3 regions of the Streptosporangium becharense genome follow, and region 1 is predicted to be linked to each of the others. Evidence: predicted binding sites of a transcription regulator. Region 1 holds the regulator's gene; each other region holds the start of a gene.
What was found. The regulator HrcA, encoded in region 1, represses chaperone genes, less so after heat shock. The targets are predictions, from matches to a motif close to TTGGCACTCTCNNNNNGAGAGTGCCAA.

Region 1 (3,324 bases):
CGGTCAGGTCGAGCCGTTCCCCGGCCCGCAGCCGGCGTACGGCCGCCGCGTGACGTCCTTCGGGGCCGCCGAAGGCGAACTCCGCCCTGGCCAGGTCGGCGGGGTCGGCCAGGAAGACCGGGACCGTCATCGGCCGCCGGTCCCGCCGGGGCCGGCGAGGCCGTCAGCGACCATTGAAGGCGTCCCGCAGCCGGGAGAAGAAGCTCTGCTGGCCGGGGGCGAACCTGCCGGGCGGTCGCTCCTCGCCACGGAGCCGGGACAGCTCCCGCAGCAGTTCCTCCTGGGCCGCGTCGAGGCGGGTGGGGGTCTCCACGTTGACGTGGATCATCAGGTCACCGCGGCCGGTCTCGTTGAGACGCTGCACGCCCCGGCCGTAGAGGGGGATCGTCTGCCCCGACTGCGTGCCGGGCCGGATGTCCAGCTCCTCGGCGCCGTCGAGCGTCTCCATGGTCAGCGTGGTGCCGAGGGCCGCCGCGGTCATGGGAATCTGCACGGTGCAGTGCAGGTCGTCGCCGCGACGTTCGAAGATCTCGTGCGGACGCTCGACGATCTCCAGGAACAGATCGCCGGGAGGGCCGCCCCCCGGGCCGACCTCGCCCTCGCCCGCGAGCTGAATGTGGGTGCCGTCCTCGACGCCGGCCGGGATACGGACCTTGATCGTCCGCCGGGTGCGGACCCGGCCGTCGCCGGAGCACTCCTGGCAGGGGTGACGGATGATCGACCCGAAGCCGCCGCACTGGGGGCACGGCCGGGAGGTCATGACCTGCCCGAGGAAGGAGCGGGTGACCTGCGAGACCTCGCCGCGGCCGTGGCACATGTCACAGGTGTCGGGGTGGGTGCCGGGAGCGGCCCCGGCGCCCGAGCAGACCTCGCAGACCACGGCGGTGTCGACGACCAGCTCACGCGTGGTGCCGAAGGCCGTCTCGTTCAGGTCGAGCTCGACCCTGATGGTGGCGTTGCGGCCACGACGGGCCCGGGAGCGCGGGCCGCGGCCTCCGCCGGCACCCGCGGCGCCGAAGAAGGCGTCCATGATGTCGCTGAACGGGAAACCCGCTCCGAACCCGCCGGCGCCGCCGCCCGGGGAGAAGGGGTCGGCCCCCATGTCGTACATCTGGCGCTTGCCGGAGTCGGACAGGACCTCGTAGGCCTGCGTGATCTCCTTGAAGCGCTCCTGCGTCTCGGGGTCGGGGTTGACGTCGGGATGCAGTTCGCGCGCCAGGCGGCGGTACGCCTTCTTGATCTCTTCCGGACTGGCGTCGCGGCGCACCCCGAGGGTGCCGTAGTAGTCGCTCTTAGCCACTTTTCGTTGACCTCTTAGGATGCAGCCAGGATCTGGCTGACGTAGCGTGCCACCGCGCGCACCGCGCCCATCGTGACCGGATAATCCATTCGCGTCGGACCCAGCACACCGAGCCGGGCCAGTTGCTTGTCCCCCGAACCGTACCCGGCGGCGACGATGGACGTGCCCCGGAGCCCGGTGTAGGGGTTCTCCGAGCCGATCCGCACCGTCACCGACGACTGGCCGGCGGTCTCGTCGAGCAGCCGCATGAGCACGACCTGCTCCTCCAGTGCCTCCAGGACCTCGCGGAGCCCGACGGTGAAGTCGCCTCCGGCGAGGTTGGCCGCCCCGGCGAAGACGATTTTCTCGTCGCGCCGCTCCACCAGTGACTCCAGCAACACCGAGAGGATCGTGGTCGCCAGCGGCCGGTCTTCGGGGGGCAGGCGGCCGGGCAGGTCGGCGACCCTGTCGGGAACGCTGGTGAGCCCGCAGCCGTCGAGCGACGCGTTGAGCACCGCCCGCAGGTGGGCGACGCGGTTGTCGTCCACGGCGTCGGGCAGTTCGATCACGCGCTGCTCGACCCGGCCGGTGTTGGTGATGAGCACGAACATCAGCCGGCGCTCGCTCAGCGGCACCAGCTCGACGTGCCGTACCGTCGAGTTGCTCATCGTGGGGTACTGCACCACCGCGACCTGCCGGGTGAGCTGGGCCAGCAACCGCACCGTGCGCGTGACGACGTCGTCGATGTCCACCGCGCCGGCGAGGAAGCTCTCGATGGCCCTCCGCTCGGCGCTCGACAGCGGCTTCACCTGTGAGAGCCTGTCGACGAAGAGCCGGTAGCCCTTGTCGGTGGGCACCCGGCCCGCGCTGGTGTGGGGCTGGGCGATGTAGCCCTGCTCCTCCAGCACCGCCATGTCGTTGCGGATGGTCGCCGGCGACACGCCCAGGTTGTGCCGCTCCGTGAGAGCCTTGGACCCCACCGGTTCGTTGGTGGACACGTAGTCCTCGACGATGGCGCGCAGCACGGCGAGCTTCCGGTCGTCGACCAACGTGGTCACCTCCTGCCTGCGTCCGAAGGGGAAACACGAGGCCTGGCACTCTGTGTTCCCGAGTGCCAAGTGTACGGCCCCCGCCCGGAAGGCGCGATAAGCAGGAGGTGTGGACGACCGGGCCAAGTCGTTGGCAAGTCAACTGCTATCGCGATCCAAGTACCACACGTCACCATTGGTGTATGTCTAATAATTATGGATCTTTCCCGGGTGGCACCCCGGGTGGTCCTGGTTACGGCGCCCCTCAGCAGCCGTACGGTCAGCAGTACTCGAGCGGCCCGTCCTACGGCGGATACCCCCCGCCCAACTATGGAACTCCGCAGGGAACGCCCGCCGCGACGAAGGTCAAGCCCAGCCTCGGTTGGATCTTCGGCGCCTGGTTCCTCGCGATCGTCAGCGTCATCATCGGGATCGTCGCCATCGTCGGCGGCGGCGTCGGCCTCGTCAAGGCGGTCGCCGACGCCGCCCCCACCGAGTCCTTCGCCTCCGGCGAGACCGTGACGGTCTCGCTCGACCCCGCGAACAAGCCCGCGATCTACATATCCACCTCCGCCCCGACCAAGTACGAGTGCTCGCTCCAGGGCGCCAGCGAGGCCGACAAGCCCCGGCTGGAGAAGTCGGTCGGCACGCAGACCGTGACGCTCAACGGCGTCGTCTGGGAGCAGGGGCTGCGGATCGGGATCGACAAGGCGGGCGACTACCAGGTCCGTTGCGTCGCGGACCAGGCGGACACCACCAAGTTCGGTGTGGGCCGGGAGTTCGTGACCGGTGCGGTGGCGGGCGTCGTCGCCGGGTTCGGCATCCCCCTGGTGGGCATCCTGCTGGCGATCGTCGTGACGATCGTCGTACTGGTCAAGCGGAGCCGCGCACGCAAGCGCCAGGCCGCCGCGGCGGCCCCCGCCCACTCGGCGGGACCGTGGGGGCAGACCCGTCCGTACGGTAGCTGACGGTCGCCTTTGCTACCGTCCACATGATCCCTGGTACGAGACGGTGGGC
Region 2 (3,324 bases), 1.0 Mb from region 1:
ACCATCTCCAGCACGTCCGGCCAGGGCGGGGAGTAGGCCGCCGGGTCGAAGGTCCGGCCGCGCGCCGTGCGGCGGGCGGGGTCGGCGAACAGCACGTCGAAGGCCGAGGGGTCGAGTGCCGAGGCGTCCGCCGCGCGAACCGAGACCCGGTCGCCGAACCCCAGGGCCTCGGCGTTGGCCCAGGCGACCGCGGCGGTGAGGGGGTCGGCGTCGACGGCCTCCACGACGCACCCGGCCCTGGCCAGGGCCAGCAGGTCCCCGCCGATGCCGCAGCAGACGTCGGCGACCCGCGAGCCCGCGGGGATGCGTCGTGCCCGGTGGTCGGCGACCTCGCGGCGGGTGGCCTGCTCCAGCCCCGCGGGGGTGAAGTACATCAGGTCGGCGTCCGCGCCGAACTTCTCCCGCGCGCGCAGCCTGAGCCCGGCCTGGGTCAGCGCCGCCGAGACCAGCCCGGCGTCGTAGCGTCTGCGCAGCCGCGTCACCGCCGAGACCGGGTCGTCCCCGGCCACCTGTGCCGCGGCGTCCAGCGCCTCCTGGCCGAGCGGGGTCAGCAGTTCCCGGAACGCGTCGAGGTCCACGCCACCCGACGCTACCGCCTCAGTCGGGCAACTCGGCGAGGTCGACGTCGACGGGGAACGGGGCGGTGACCCTGAGACGGCCGCTGTGGACGCCGGTGGGGACATAGGAGCGGGTGACGGGATCGAGCCGGTAGACGTGGACGACCGGTTCGTCGTCGCTGTTCTCCACGAGCCAGAAATGCCGGATGCCGGCCTCGGCGTAGCGTCTGGGCTTCACCTCGCGGTCGCGGAACTCGGACTCCGGTGAGACGACCTCGACCACCAGATGGACCTCGTCCGGAGTGTAGGAGGTGCGGGACCGGTCCTTGGCGATCTCGCTGCCGACCACCACCACATCCGGGCACGGGCGCTGTCTCGGCCCGAGCGTGACGTCCATCTGCATGACCGCCTTGAGGTCGCCGGGCGCCTGTTCGTTGAGGGCGGTCCGCAGGCCGTACAGGAGGTACTCGTGGAAACGTCTCTGGGGGGACATGAGGATGAGGGCTCCATCGACGAGTTCGACGTGCTTGAACAGATCCAGCTCGCCGTTGGGGCCGTCGATGGGCAGGCGGTCGAGGTCGTCGGCCGTCCAGCCTCCGGGGGGAGGCAGGGGCCAGTTCGCGAGCGGGTCGCGGACCACGTCGCGGGCACCGGTGTTCTCGCTGAGCGTGCTGGTCACATCGCTCACCGTAGCGTCGCCGCGTTCGCCATGAGTGGTCATCCGGTCACATTCCCGTCGCCGTCCGATTGCCCGTCCCATGCGTACGTTCCCCGTTCCGTGAGATGCGCACCCGGTGTTTCACCTGGCGATGTGGATGGTTTGGGCAGGGTTTGACGTTCGCCTGAAGCGCAGAAGGGGTGGCTCGTGTTGACTGTCAAGGCCACCTTGCATACTGTTCCGTATTGGCACTCTCCCCGTGAGAGTGCCAATCCATGCGACGAGGTCAGGTCTGACACCCGCGACGGCAGACCGCTGGTCGCCTCTTCTAGATCATTCAAATCTGAAGGGGAGGTCCGACGTGACGACCGCCACCAAGGTTCCCGTTAAGCCGCTCGGCGACCGTATCGTGGTCCAGCCGCTTGAGGCCGAGCAGACCACCGCCTCCGGCCTGGTCATCCCGGACACCGCCAAGGAGAAGCCCCAGGAGGGCAAGGTCCTCGCGGTGGGTCCGGGCAACTGGGACGAGGACGGCGAGAAGCGCATCCCGCTCGACGTCAAGGAGGGCGATGTCGTCCTCTACAGCAAGTACGGCGGCACCGAGGTGAAGTACGGCGGCGAGGAGTACCTCGTGCTCTCCGCCCGTGACGTGCTCGCCATCATCGAGAAGTAGTTCTCGCTTCACCGAAGATGACGTATCGAGCCCCGGGCCGCGCGAGCGCCCGGGGCTTTGATGCGCTGACGTACTTACAGGGAGGATTGTCATGGCGAAGATCCTGGCGTTCGAGGAGGACGCGCGCCGAGCCCTCGAGCGCGGCGTCAACGCCCTCGCCGACGCCGTCAAGGTGACGCTCGGCCCGCGGGGCCGCAACGTCGTCATCGACAAGAAGTTCGGCGCGCCGACCATCACCAACGACGGTGTCACCATCGCCCGTGAGGTCGAGCTGGAGGGGCGGTACGAGAACCTCGGCGCCCAGCTGGCCAAGGAAGTCGCGACCAAGACCAACGACATCGCCGGTGACGGCACCACCACGGCGACCGTCCTGGCCCAGGCGATGGTCCGTGAGGGCCTGCGCAATGTCGCCGCCGGTGCCCAGCCGCTCTCGCTCAAGCGTGGCATCGACCTCGCGGCCAAGGCCGTCAGCGACAAGCTGATCGAGTCGGCCCGCCCGGTCGAGGACAAGAAGGAGATCGCGCACGTCGCGACCATCTCGGCCCAGGACGTCAAGATCGGTGAGCTGATCGCCGAGGCGTTCGACAAGGTGGGCAAGGACGGTGTGATCACCGTCGAAGAGTCCAACAGCATGGGCCTGGAGCTGGAGTTCACCGAGGGTCTCCAGTTCGACAAGGGCTACCTGTCGCCCTACATGGTGACCGACCAGGAGCGCATGGAGGCGGTCCTGGAGGACCCCTACATCCTGATCAACCAGAGCAAGGTCTCCTCCGTGGCGGACTTCCTGCCGCTGCTGGAGAAGGTCGCGCAGACCAAGAAGCCGCTGCTGGTCATCGCCGAGGACGTCGAGGGCGAGGCCCTCGCGGTCCTGGTCACCAACAAGATCCGCGGCACCTTCACCTCCGTCGCCGTCAAGGCGCCGGGCTTCGGTGACCGCCGCAAGGCCATGCTGCAGGACATCGCCATCCTCACCGGCGGCCAGGTCGTCAGCGAGGAGGTCGGCCTCAAGCTGGAGCACGTCGGCCTGGAGGTGCTGGGCACCGCCCGCCGTGTCGTCATCACCAAGGACTCCACCACCGTGGTCGACGGCGCCGGCGACGCCCAGGCGATCGCCGACCGGGTCAAGGAGATCAAGCTCGCGATCGAGCAGTCCGACTCCGACTGGGACCGCGAGAAGCTCCAGGAGCGCCTGGCCAAGCTCTCCGGCGGTGTCTGCGTGCTGAAGGTCGGCGCGGCCACCGAGGTCGAGCTCAAGGAGAAGAAGCACCGCCTGGAGGACGCGATCTCGGCGACCCGTGCGGCGATCGAGGAGGGCATCGTCTCCGGCGGCGGCTCCGCGCTCGTCCACGTCTCCAAGGTCCTCGACGACCTGGGTCTGTCCGGCGACGAGGCGACCGGTGTGTCCGTGGTGCGCAGGGCGCTCGTCGAGCCGGCCC
Region 3 (3,324 bases), 2.3 Mb from region 1:
CCCCGGGATGAGCACGGGAGAAGCACCGGTGAACACGAAAAGAGACGGCCCCGGCACTTCGGGGTCGCCTCTTCTCGTGGAAAGCGTCAGGACTTAGAAGTCCATGTCGCCGCCGCCCGGCATGCCACCGGCCGGAGCAGCGTTCTTCTCGGGCTTCTCGGCGATGACGGCCTCGGTGGTGAGGAACAGCGCCGCGATGGACGCCGCGTTCTGCAGCGCGGAACGCGTCACCTTGGCCGGGTCGATGATGCCCGTCTCGAACAGGTTGACGTACTCGCCGGTGGCGGCGTTGAGGCCCTCGCCCGGAGTGAGGTTGCGGACCTTCTCCACCACGACGCCGCCCTCAAGGCCGGCGTTGACGGCGATCTGCTTCAGCGGCTCCTCAAGAGCCTTCTTGACGATCGCGGCACCGGTGGCCTCGTCGCCGACGAGCTCCAGCTTGTCGAACGCCTTGGCGCCGGCCTGCAGCAGGGCCACGCCACCGCCGGGGACGATGCCCTCCTCGACGGCCGCCTTCGCGTTGCGGACGGCGTCCTCGATGCGGTGCTTGCGCTCCTTGAGCTCGACCTCGGTCGCCGCGCCGGCCTTGATGACGGCCACGCCGCCGGCCAGCTTGGCGAGACGCTCCTGGAGCTTCTCGCGGTCGTAGTCGGAGTCGGTGTTCTCGATCTCGGCGCGGATCTGGTTGACCCGGCCGGCGATCTGCTCGGCGTCGCCGGCACCGTCGACGATGGTGGTCTCGTCCTTGGTGACGATGACCTGGCGGGCGCGGCCGAGCTGGTCGAGCGCGGTCGACTCCAGCTTGAGGCCGAGGTCCTCGCTGATGACCTGGGCACCGGTGAGGATGCCGATGTCGCCCAGCATGGCCTTGCGGCGGTCACCGAAGCCCGGGGCCTTGACCGCGACCGAGCGGAACAGGCCACGGATCTTGTTGACGACCAGGGTGGCCAGGGCCTCGCCCTCGATGTCCTCGGCGATGATCAGCAGCGGCTTGCCGGCCTGCACGACCTTGTCGAGAACCGGGAGCAGGTCCTTGTTGGCGGAGACCTTGGAGTTGACGACGAGGATGTACGGGTCCTCGAGGACGGCCTCCATGCGCTCCGGGTCGGTCACGAAGTAGGGCGAGATGTAGCCCTTGTCGAAGCGCATACCCTCGGTGAGCTCAAGCTCCAGCCCGAAGGTGTTGCTCTCCTCGACGGTGATGACGCCTTCCTTGCCCACCTTGTCCATCGCCTCGGCGATCATCTCGCCGATCTGCGGGTCGCCGGCGGAGATCGAGGCCGTGGAGGCGATCTGCGCCTTCGTCTCCACGTCCTTGGCCAGCTTGGAGAGCTCCTCGGAGACACGCTCGACAGCGGCCTCGATGCCCTTCTTCAGGGCCATGGGGTTGGCGCCGGCGGCAACGTTGCGCAGACCCTCGCGGACGAGAGCCTGGGCGAGGACGGTGGCGGTGGTGGTGCCGTCACCTGCGACGTCGTCGGTCTTCTTGGCGACTTCCTTGACAAGCTCGGCCCCGATCTTCTCCCACGGGTCTTCGAGCTCGATCTCCTTGGCGATGGAGACACCGTCGTTGGTGATGGTGGGGGCGCCCCACTTCTTCTCCAGAACGACGTTACGGCCCTTGGGGCCGAGGGTCACCTTGACCGCGTCCGCGAGCTGGTTCATACCGCGCTCGAGACCGCGACGGGCGTCCTCGTTAAACGAGATCATCTTGGCTGCCATACGGCTAGACCTCCCAAAGACAGGGTGGCTTGCACCGGACCGAGTCGACGCCCGCGACGGCATGTGGGCCCACGACTCCGTTCGGCAGGCCCCATCGCCTCGATCCAGGGTTGGCACTCTCAAACCGTGAGTGCCAACCATCTGTTTAGCACTCTACCCTGCCGAGTGCAAGCCGCACCCCCATGACCTGCGACCGCCCCGGGAAGCCGGATCCCATGCCCTGCGACCACCCGGGAGGCCGGATCCCGGCCGGAAAGCGGAGGCCCGGCCCACCCGCCAAGGGGATGGGCCGGGCCTCCGCGACGGTTCCGGCGGACTGCGCTGCCACCGGACCCAGCCGAAACTTTCCGCAGAATTCACGGAACGGCTACGTCAGACCGCCCGGACGGACTCCGCCTGCGGGCCTTTCTGACCTTGGGTGATCTCGAACTCGACCCGCTGGCCCTGTTCGAGTGAGCGGTAACCGTCCATCATGATTGCGGAGTAATGGACGAACACATCCTTACCACCGTCTACCGCGATGAAGCCGTAGCCCTTGTCCGCGTTGAACCATTTGACGGTGCCCTGCGCCACTTGCGACTCCTCTTACTGGGCTTGAGGACGACGCCCATTCCTCTCGCGAAGTCCTCAATCTCCGAGGCGGAGACATCGCCTACGTCGATCGCCCTCGACCATACCTGTGAGACGCGGTTGGGCAACAGAGTCAACCAACAAACTCCCTCTTTACCGACGCATTTAGTACGCGAGGATGTTTGGTTATCACGATTAGTTAGTTAAAGATTACATTATTTTACGGAGCCAACGAATGCGACCTCGCGCCACAAAGCATGACACCCGCCCGGCGGAAGCCGGGCGGGTGTCATATGAGGTGGTACAGAGTGTGCCCCAGGCGGTCCCACGGGAGCGGGATCCGGTGCGGGACCGCCGAATCGGTGCGGGAGCGGGATCCGAAGCGGAGCCGCCGGGTCTGCGCGGGAGGGGGATCCGGTGCGGGACCGCCGAATCCGGGGTCAGCCCCCGGCGACCGCCGGGATGATGGAGATCTGGGCACCCGCGGGCGTGGCGGTGTCGAGATTGTCGGCGAAACGGACGTCCTCATCACCGACGTAGACGTTCACGAAACGCCGGATCTTCCCGGTCTCGTCGAGAATCCGGGCTCCGATGCCGGGGAAGTCCGCGTCCAGCTTCTGCAGAACGTCACGAAGGGTGGCACCCTCGGCGTTCACCTCGGCGGCTCCGCCGGTGTAAGTCCGGAGGATCGTCGGAATCCGTACAGAAACGCTCATAATTCAATACCTTTCGCGATTTTTAGGCGATAGCCGTACGGAATGCGTCAAGAGACGGCCGGATGACCGCGGTGGGACGTGCCTGGCCGGCCACCGCGTCGAGGGTCTTCAGCCCGTCGCCGGTGTTGAGCACCACGGTCTCCGCCTCGGGATCGAGCACCCCGGAGGCGACCAGCTTGCGGAGGACTCCCACGGTGACGCCTCCGGCGGTCTCGGCGAAGATGCCCTCGGTTCGCGCCAGCAGGCGGATCGCCTCGACGATCTCGGCGTCGGTGACGTCCTCGACCGCCCCGCCGGTGCGGCGGGCGATGTCCAG

Region 2: groES (co-chaperone GroES) is a predicted target of HrcA. The motif match lies at 1,461-1,487, and genes of this name have one in related genera.
Region 3: groL (chaperonin GroEL) is a predicted target of HrcA. The motif match lies at 1,833-1,859, and genes of this name have one in related genera.

The regions. Positions count from the first base shown of each region.
Region 1 covers NZ_JACHMP010000001.1:2,037,203-2,040,526, forward strand. Annotated here, with positions in the region: gene F4562_RS08730 (16S rRNA (uracil(1498)-N(3))-methyltransferase) at 1-130, opposite strand, end outside; gene dnaJ (molecular chaperone DnaJ) at 164-1,300, opposite strand; gene hrcA (heat-inducible transcriptional repressor HrcA) at 1,315-2,328, opposite strand; gene F4562_RS08745 (hypothetical protein) at 2,511-3,275, shown strand.
Region 2 covers NZ_JACHMP010000001.1:3,046,745-3,050,068, reverse strand. Annotated here, with positions in the region: gene F4562_RS12955 (class I SAM-dependent methyltransferase) at 1-578, opposite strand, end outside; gene F4562_RS12950 (Uma2 family endonuclease) at 598-1,236, opposite strand; gene groES (co-chaperone GroES) at 1,577-1,888, shown strand; gene groL (chaperonin GroEL) at 1,980-3,324, shown strand, end outside.
Region 3 covers NZ_JACHMP010000001.1:4,362,896-4,366,219, reverse strand. Annotated here, with positions in the region: gene F4562_RS19345 (hypothetical protein) at 1-11, shown strand, start outside; gene groL (chaperonin GroEL) at 94-1,722, opposite strand; gene F4562_RS19335 (cold-shock protein) at 2,095-2,295, opposite strand; gene F4562_RS19330 (MoaD/ThiS family protein) at 2,733-3,008, opposite strand; gene thrC (threonine synthase) at 3,031-3,324, opposite strand, start outside.